DNA from 4 places in the Mycolicibacterium aubagnense genome. Region 2 is predicted to be linked to each of the others. Evidence: predicted binding sites of a transcription regulator. Region 2 holds the regulator's gene; each other region holds the start of a gene.
The links. The regulator LexA, encoded in region 2, represses DNA repair genes until DNA is damaged. The targets are predictions, from matches to a motif close to CGAACANNTGTTCG.
Positions count from the first base shown of each region.

Region 1: a site for LexA is predicted at 1,293-1,306, ahead of G6N59_RS24800 (HNH endonuclease signature motif containing protein). Genes of this name have one in related genera too.
Region 3: a site for LexA is predicted at 1,333-1,346, ahead of G6N59_RS06295 (HNH endonuclease signature motif containing protein). Genes of this name have one in related genera too.
Region 4: a site for LexA is predicted at 980-993, ahead of G6N59_RS09380 (error-prone DNA polymerase). Genes of this name have one in related genera too.

Region 1 covers NZ_AP022577.1:5,189,182-5,191,381, reverse strand. The annotation lists gene G6N59_RS24800 (HNH endonuclease signature motif containing protein) at 1-1,288, opposite strand, end outside; gene G6N59_RS24795 (carboxymuconolactone decarboxylase family protein) at 1,406-2,200, opposite strand, start outside.
Region 2 covers NZ_AP022577.1:5,844,499-5,846,698, forward strand. The annotation lists gene G6N59_RS27945 (sunset domain-containing protein) at 1-621, shown strand, start outside; gene lexA (transcriptional repressor LexA) at 688-1,398, opposite strand; gene G6N59_RS27955 (LysM peptidoglycan-binding domain-containing protein) at 1,649-2,122, shown strand.
Region 3 covers NZ_AP022577.1:1,279,224-1,281,423, forward strand. The annotation lists gene G6N59_RS06290 (AMP-binding protein) at 1-1,190, opposite strand, end outside; gene G6N59_RS06295 (HNH endonuclease signature motif containing protein) at 1,351-2,200, shown strand, end outside.
Region 4 covers NZ_AP022577.1:1,903,175-1,905,374, reverse strand. The annotation lists gene G6N59_RS31840 (histone-like nucleoid-structuring protein Lsr2) at 66-458, shown strand; gene G6N59_RS09385 (BlaI/MecI/CopY family transcriptional regulator) at 469-897, opposite strand; gene G6N59_RS09380 (error-prone DNA polymerase) at 1,008-2,200, shown strand, end outside.

The DNA.
Region 1 (2,200 bases), 660 kb from region 2:
GTGGGGTCCAGTGGGCTCGGCCGTTTTTCATGGTGGTGGTCCAGCCGCCGGTGTCGGCCAGGACGTTGTCGCAGCCGCAGGCCAGGGTCATGTCGGTGATGTCGGTCTGGCCGTCGTCGCGCCAGTTGCATACCGCGTGGTGGGCTTGGCAGCGCGAGGCCGGGGCGGTGCAGCCGGGTTTGGTGCAGCCGCGGTCGCGGGCGAACAGCATGATGCGTTGCCCGGGCGTGGCGGTGCGCCGGGTCCGCCCCAGGTAGAGCGGGATGTTGGTGTGTTGGTCGAACACCGCGAGGTAGCAGTACGAGCGGGAGGCCATCCGAATCACGTCTCGGATCGAGAGTTTCGACCCGGTGTGGGTGACGGCGACGCCGGCACCCTGTTGCAGTTCCTGCAGAGTGGTGGTGGCCACCACCGAGACCGGCAGCCCATTGTGCTCACCAAGCATCCCGGAGGTCAGGGCCATGCGGGCGACCCACATCTGCGCGTCATGCTGGCGCTGCGCGACGGTGCGGGTGTCACCGGCGATCTGTTCGGCGGTCGGGGTTCCGGATGTGCAGGGCGTCGGGTCGGCGGGGTTGCACATGCTCGGCGCGGCGTATTTCTCGTAGATCGCATCCCAATAGGCGCGGGCTTGCGGGGTGAGGGTGCCGGCGACCTCCGAGGTCCCATCAGACCGCTGCTTGCTCACGGTGATGCCGCGTTTGCGGTCACGTTCGTCATCGTCGGGCTCGGGCCCGTCCTGATCGAGCCGGTACAACAACGCTTTTGCGGCGGCCCGCAAGTCCTCGGGGCTCTTGTACCGCGCCCAGGACACCAGGTCGCGTTCACACTGGGCGAGGGTGGCCGGGTCCACCCACAACGGCACCTTCGCGAAAAAGTTCGTGATCACCGCGACATGCTCGATATTGATCGCACCCTCCGCCAGCGCCGCAGCCACCAGCGCCCACACCGGACCTAACGGCTCCCCGGTGATCGCCGACCGGGGACCGAGGTGGTCGCAGTCACGGACCCGGCGGCGGGCTTCGTCACGGCCGATTCGGTGCCGGATGTGCAGGACCTCGGGCCAGTCTTTGGCGCCGATGTCTTTGGCGGTGGCCTGGGTCTGAGCGGCGGCCAAAATCTGGTGGTCGACCGCCTCGGCGGCGCATTTGAGGGTTTCGCGACGGGACTGCAACTCCAGCAATGTCCGCACGTCCAGGCCGGTGTAGTCCAGGGATGCGATCGCGGCCGCGGCGGCTTCGTAAGCGGCGTACGCCTGCTCGACGGAGGCCGGATCAGTCAATCCCATACTTCGAACATTAGTTCGAACAACCGACAATTCGCTGTGACGAATGTGGTCCTAGTTACCTGTTGTGACCAGCGCAAACAAAGTGACCAAAGTTTTTTCAGAGGCCCCGGAGAGCCGCTACGAGAACACCGGCTGCCCGTCCGCCCCGAGCAGATAGCGCTCGGTACCCTCGGCGACCCGCGGTGCGTCACCGCCCAGTGCGACGGCGATCTTGTTGATGGCGTTGCGCATGACATCCAGTGTGATCTCAGTGGCCTCGGCGTCGGAGAAGTGCGCCTGCACCCCGGCGGCCACCTCGGCCGGTATCCGAGAGGGCGTCCAGACCAGGGCGTCGACGTAGCGCAGCGCCGCCTTCTGCCGCTCATCGAGCAGCGTTGACGACTCGTACAGCTCGATCTCGGAGTACATCGACTCGTTGCCGCCCGCGTCCAGCGCCGTGCCCTCGCGCAGCGACTTGCACAGCCGGCAGTTGTGCGCGGCCGCGCCGCGCAACCGGACCACCTCGGTCACCACCGGGTCCAGCTCACGTCGTGCCCCAACTGAACTGGCGAACCGGTTGAGCAGCAGGTCCACCGGATCGGTCTCATGGTCCCAGCTGTCGGGATCGGGAACCGGCGGCAGGCCCAGCGCTGCGAACCCGGCCCGCACCCGCGGCACGAAGTCGGCGATGAACATCAGCGCGACGATGCGAAAACTGTTGGCGCCCAGTGCCGCGGTGAGCTGGTCGCGCTGGGCCACGGTGACCACCGACACGTCGGTGCTGAACTGCTCGGCGTATTCCGCCACCAGCGGCTCCGCGCCGGACACCGGCCCGAAGATCTCCTCATACGGCAGCGCCGCCAGCCCCAATGTTTCGGCACATGTCTGCCGCATCACCGCATTGAGCCGGCGATCAGCAGGCGGCGACAATGC
Region 2 (2,200 bases):
GAGGATGAGGCCCAGCCTGTCGACGCCGGCGAGCCCACTGAGCCCGAGCCGGTCGCTGATGAACCCGCAGACGAGCCGACGGCATCGGTGCAGCTTCCCGAGGCTCTGCGCCGCGGTGGCGCGGCGGCGGGCATGACCGCGGCCGGGCTCGCGGGGTTCGCGGGCCTGCGGCATCGAGAACCCGGCGACCGCGTGTGGGCCGCACCGGCCGCCGCTGAGACCGCTGCCTCGGACTCGGACGTTGACGAGCACGCTGACGAGCACGCGCCCGGGTCCGAGGAGCAGGTCGTCGATGCTGAGCGGGCCGAGGTCCCTGCGGGCGAGCCGGCGGGCGAACCGCCGGCCGAGTCGCGCGCGGACGCCACGTCGGCGGAGGACGCCGTGACGGCCGGTCCGGCCAGTGGTAGGCACCACGCCCTGGGTGCGGAGGAGCCCGAGACCGCGCAGATGTCGTTCCGTGTCGCGACCGGCGCGGAACCGCCTGAAGGCTACGTCATCAAGGCCAACACGAAGTCGGGTCTGTACTGGGTGCCGGATGCGCCCGGATACGACGACGCCGACGTTGAAATCTGGTTCGCCAGTGAGGAATTCGCGGTCACCAACGGATTCATCCGAGGCTGACCGCGCCAACGCCTGAGCCCCGCTGCGAGCGACTGCAGCGGGGCTCAACTCTTGGTCTGGGAGGCGTCAGATCTTGCGGATGACGGTCACGACCTTGCCGAGGATGACCGCGTCATTGCCCGGGATCGGATCGAAGGCCGGGTTGTGCGGCATGAGCCACACCTGGCCCTTGGCGCGCTTGAAGGTCTTGACCGTGGCTTCGCCGTCGATCATCGCCGCGACGATGTCGCCGTTGTCGGCCACGTTCTGCTGCCGCACGACGACCCAGTCCCCGTCGCAGATCGCGGCGTCGATCATGGACTCGCCGACCACCTTCAGCAGGAACAATGAGCCCTCGCCCACGAGTTCGCGGGGGAGCGGGAATACATCTTCGACGGCTTCCTCGGCGAGGATCGGGCCGCCGGCGGCGATCCGGCCGAGCACCGGCACGAAAGTCGGTTCGGGCAGGGCGTCCGAACCGGCGACATCGGTGGTGATGGTGGCGCCGTTCGTCTCGTCAGAGCCCCGGACATCCACGGCCCGCGGGCGGTTCGGATCGCGGCGCAGATAGCCCTTCTTCTCCAGCGTGCGCAGCTGGTGGGCTACAGATGACGTGGAGGTCAGGCCCACCGCATCGCCGATCTCGCGGATGCTGGGCGGGTAGCCGCGCGTGGTCACCGAGGCGCGGATGACGTCGAGGATGGTCCGCTGACGTTCGGTGAGACTGCTGGACCGGCCGCCCGACTGGGCGTCGGGGCTGCGATCGGTGCCGTCCGGGGTGTCGGTGCTGTCGCTCATATGGACGAATCTAGCCCAGTGCACACGAATCATCAAACATGTGTTCGAGATCGGCTGCATCGGCGTGTCGCGGCCGGGCTCCACTGTGACGTCGCGAAAGCCGGGGCGAATCAGCGGAACCGAACTTGTCGGTGGGCCGTCGTATCGTTCGCAACAGTTCGATCACATGTTCTACCGTTCGAACGTTTGGGCGATATAGTCGAACATAAGAGCGATCGAACCTATGTACGAACTCAGGAGAGGAATCGACATGACCGTCATCACCCGCGAGTACCCGACCGATGTCGTCGTCCGCACCGTGCCCCGGCGCGCCGACGTGAATCGTCACCGCCAGGCTCGGCTGCGGCCGGCCGGTTCCCGTCCCTCGGGCGCGGCATTCCGGCACCGGGGCACCGGTGTCTTGACCTCCCGTGCCTCACACCGGCGCAACCCGGTCACGCCGTTGACCACGGTGATGCTGGCCCTGGTCGCTGCGGGGATCACGGTGTGGCTGGGCCTGGTGGCACAGTTCGGGGAGGCTGTCCAGCCGACCGCATCGGCCGCGTCGGTGCCCGCGCAGCTCGCGGTGGTCCGGGTGCAGACCGGGGAGTCGATTCAGCAGGTCGCCCGGCGGGTGGCGCCCGACGCCCCTGTCAGTGCCGTCGTCGACCGCATCAAGGAGCTGAACAAGCTGCCGTCGGTGGCCCTGAACGCCGGGCAGACGCTGATTGCTCCGGTCGGCTGAGGGCAGCCCGTGCGCACCGTGATCGGCACGGCGCCCGGCCGGGTCCGAGCGGCACGGGTAGGCTCGAGACCGTTCGAA
Region 3 (2,200 bases), 1.5 Mb from region 2:
TCGCCGGTGCGGTACCAGCCGTCGTCGTCGAAGGCCTGCGCAGTCAGCGCGTCGTCGGTGTAGCCGAGGCACAAGTCGGGGCCACGGCTGAAGATCTCGCCCTCGTCGTCCAACCGGATCTCGACGCCCGGCCGGGGATCGCCGTCGGTGAAGAGACGTTTCACCTCAGGCGCGGTCGGATGAGTGCCGGTGATCGACGGATGCTCGGTGCTGCCGTACGCGCGGTAGACGAATACGCCCAAGTCTGACAACCGGCGCGTCACCGCCGCCGGCACCGATGATCCGCCCAGGCCAACGGTTTTCAGCAACGCATGGTGTTCGTCCGTGCAGTCGGGATGGTCCAGCAGGCTTGTGACGAAGTACGGCGGTCCGCCGCCGACCGCGAGTCCGTCACGCTTCATCAATGCCAGCACCTGGCCGGCATCCCAGCTGTCGCAGAGGTTGATGGGCCGTCCTTCCAGCACCGGGATGAGGAACGCGCCGACCATGCCGATGAAATGGCCGACGGGCGCGACAGTCAGCTCTTTGCCACGCTTGGTGGGGTATCCGGCGTTGAGTTGGCGCGTCTCGCAGACCAGCGACTGATGGGTGTGGACGACGCCTTTGGGGTTGCTGGTCGTGCCGGACGTGTAAGCGATGAGCGCCGGTGCGGCCGGGTCGACGGGGAGGGTGCCCGTCATCGGTTCGTCGGCGAGCAGGTTGTCGAAGTCGCGGCCCACCACCCCGACGATCGGCACGTCGGCGCACAGATCGGCGTGGTGGGCCGGCCGACCGGCGTTATCGGCGGTGATGAAGACGCGCGGGGCGGCGTCCGCGAGGATGTGCGCCAGTTCCTTGCGGCCGTAGAAGTGCACGATCGGTACGACGACCGCGCCCAGAAACGCCGCCGCCCAGAACACCGCGGCGGCTTCCATCCAGTTCGGCAGTTGGAAGGCGACGACGTCGCCGGGGCCGACGCCACGTGCCCGCAGTCCCGCGGCGAGCCGGCGGGCCACATGCTCGGCCTCGGCGTAGGTACCCGACCAGCCCCGGACTGCCGAGTGGATCCGGAAGTCGGCGTCGGGCGCGGCCCGCACGCCGGCAGCCAGCAGGTCACCGACGGTTTCGGTGGTCCACCAGCCGTTGTCTCGGTATCTGGCGGCGAGATCGGCGGGCACGGTGCGGTTTACGGGGCTGCGGAGACCAGTCATGACACCGGGAATCGTATTCTCCAAAATAGAGAAAGCCAATATCGCCGGTTGGGCCTTGGCGCTGAAAACTTTGGCCACTTTGTTTGCGCTGGTCACGGTAGGTAACTAGCGCCCCATCTGGCACGCTCACTTGTCAGTGCTTCGAACTAGTGTTCGCAGCATGAGATTCGCCGATCCGGCTGTTATCGAGGAGGCCTACGCCGACCTCGAAGCTGACACCACCCGGATCGCAGACCTCGACTACAGCAGGTTGAGTGTGCCGGACCTACTGGAGTTGCAGTCCCGCCGCGAACGACAGAAGTGCGCCGCCGAAGCGGTCGATCACCGCATCCTGGCCGCCCTGGTAGCCCAAACCAGCCCGAAAGAGATCGGCGGGAAAAACTGGGCCGACGTGCTGCGGATCCGCCTGCACATCGACGCCAAGGAAGCCCGCCGGCGGGTTCGGGATATGGAGAATCTAGGTCCACGATTGGGGTTGACCGGCGAGGTGTTGCCACCGCGGTGGGAAGAAGCCGCCCGGGCTCAAGCCGATGGGGCGATCAACACCGACCACGTCGAAGTGATCGCAAACTTCATGGCGAACCTGCCCGACTGGGTGGATCCGGCGACCACAACCCAGAGTGAGCAGACGCTGGTGGCCCGGGCGAGGCACCAGACCCCCGAAGAGCTGCGAGCCGCGGCCAACAAACTGCTCTACGAACTCGACCAGGACGGGCCCGAGCCCGACGACACCGAACGCGACCGCAAACGCGGGATCAGCCACGGTAAGCAACGCCAGGATGGGACCTCGGAGGTCAGCGGCCCCCTGACCCCCGAAGCCCGCGGGTATTGGGATGCGATCTACGACAAGTACGCCGCCCCCGGGATGTGCAACCCCGCCGATGAGGTGCCCTGCATCAGCGGGACGCCCACGGCGGAGCAGATCGCGGGCGACACCCGCACTCTCGCGCAACGTCAACATGACGCGCAGATGTGGGTCGCCCGCATGGCCCTGACCTCAGGCATGATGG
Region 4 (2,200 bases), 2.1 Mb from region 2:
GCGCATAGCCTGACTCCGGCCGCTCCGCTAGCTTTTTTGGAAGAAACATTGCAGGACTTCGTGTTGTGGAGGTGGATGTTCCAGTGGCGAAACAGTATTCAACTGCGTGGACCGACGATCTGGATGGCTCATTCGCTGCGACGACGCTTGAGTTCTCCTTCGACGGGGTCGCGTATGCGATCGATCTGTCCGAGGTGAACGCGGTGCGGATGCGGGACTGTTTGGAGCCATACATCCAGGCGGCGAGCAAGGCGAGCCGTCGGCCCGAGCGTACGACCTGGCCTGTCGAACAGGCGCCGGCCGGCGAGGCGCTATCACCCCATCAACGAGCGCGTGAGTGGCTGCGGATGAACGGCCATGAGGTCGGTAGCCGTGGGCGCCTCCCTCAAGAATTGCTGCAGAGATATGAGTCGGCTCAGGGCGGGAGGCGGACGATCCTTCTCTGTGACCTGAGCTGACGTCGGTCCGCTAGGCGCTGAGCTTGGGTGTCAAACTCATTGCGGGGCTGTTGGTCCCGGATGAATATCGGTCCACGGCGGCGAGCGCTCGCCGAAGAACATCGATCTCGTCGGCCGCGACCTGTGTGACGAAGTGCACCAGCGCCGCGTGGCGGTCACTCTGATCGGCGGCTTGTCCGAGCGCATCGACCATCAGACCGGCCACCAGGTGGTCGCGGCTGTGCGATGCGACGTAACGGTGTGCACGAGCCTCGCGCAGTTGCAGCACCACGCCCTTGCCGGCGAGCCGGCGCAGGACGGTCATGACGGTTGTATATGCGAGTTTGCGCTCCGCGCAGATGGCTCGATGGACCTCGCGAACGGTCTGGGGTCCGTCCGCGTCCCAGAGGTGATCCATCACCTCGCGTTCCAGCGTGCCCAAGTGCTTCCGCCTGGTCATCTTCCATCCCTCTCCGATGTCCTCGGAGATCTAGTCGGATGGGGGTCGCTCGAGTTCCCGGGGGATTCACCAACCTGGCATTCGAACAAAGTTTCGAATATCCTGATGCGGTGGGTTGGCACAATGGTCCGCCGAGTTGGGCGGAGATGCAGCGGGTGCTCGAGGGTAAGCCTCGGGTGGCCGGTGCTTCTCCAGAGTCGCCGGCCGACGGTGGCGACAGTCCGGCGTGGTCACGTAAACGTGGTGACTATCGACCGGTGGACCGTCCGGCCCGGCCGGGAAAGTCGGTGCCGTATGCCGAGCTACATGCCCATTCCGCGTACAGCTTCCTCGACGGCGCCAGCACACCGGAGGAATTGGTGGAGGAGGCTGTCCGGCTGGATCTGCGGGCTATCGCACTGACCGACCATGACGGGCTCTATGGTGTCGTGCGGTTCGCCGAGGCCGCCAAAGAACTCGACATGGCAACGGTTTTCGGTGCCGAACTGTCGCTCAGCAACACTCCCCGCACTGAGTTGCCGGATCCGCCCGGTCCGCATCTGCTGGTTCTGGCCCGCGGGCCCGAGGGGTACCGGCGGCTGTCCCGGGAGCTGGCCCGGGCGCATCTGGCCGGCGGCGAGAAGGGGGTGCTCAGTTATGACCTGAATACCCTCACCGAGGCCGCCGGCGGGCACTGGCAGATCCTCACCGGCTGCCGTAAAGGACATGTGCGTCAGGCCTTGTCGGCGGGTGGTGCGGACGCCGCGGACAAGGCGCTGAGCGACCTGGTGGACCGGTTCGGCGCGGAGCGGGTGACCATCGAACTGACCCACCACGGGCACCCACTCGACGACGAACGCAATGCGACGTTGGCGGGCCTGGCGCCGCGGTTCGGCCTCGATGTGGTCGCCACCACCGCCGCACATTTCGCTGCGCCATCGCGGGGAAAACTGGCGATGGCAATGGGGGCCATCCGCGCCCGCAATTCGATGGATGAGGCCGAGGGCTGGCTGGCGCCGCTGGGTGGGTCACACCTGCGGTCCGGGGCGGAGATGGCCCGGCTGTTCGCCCGCCACCCGGAGGCGGTGACGAACGCCGCCGAACTGGGGGAGCAGTGTGCGTTCGAATTACGTTTGATCGCACCGAAATTGCCACCGTTCGACGTGCCGGAAGGGCACACCGAGATCAGTTGGCTGCGCGAGTTGGTGGCGGAGGGGGCGGCCCGTCGCTACGGCTGGAAGCCGGATGCGGACAGGGAGAAGGCGTACCGGCAGATCGAGCATGAGCTGAAAATCATTGAGCAGCTGGAGTTCCCGGGCTACTT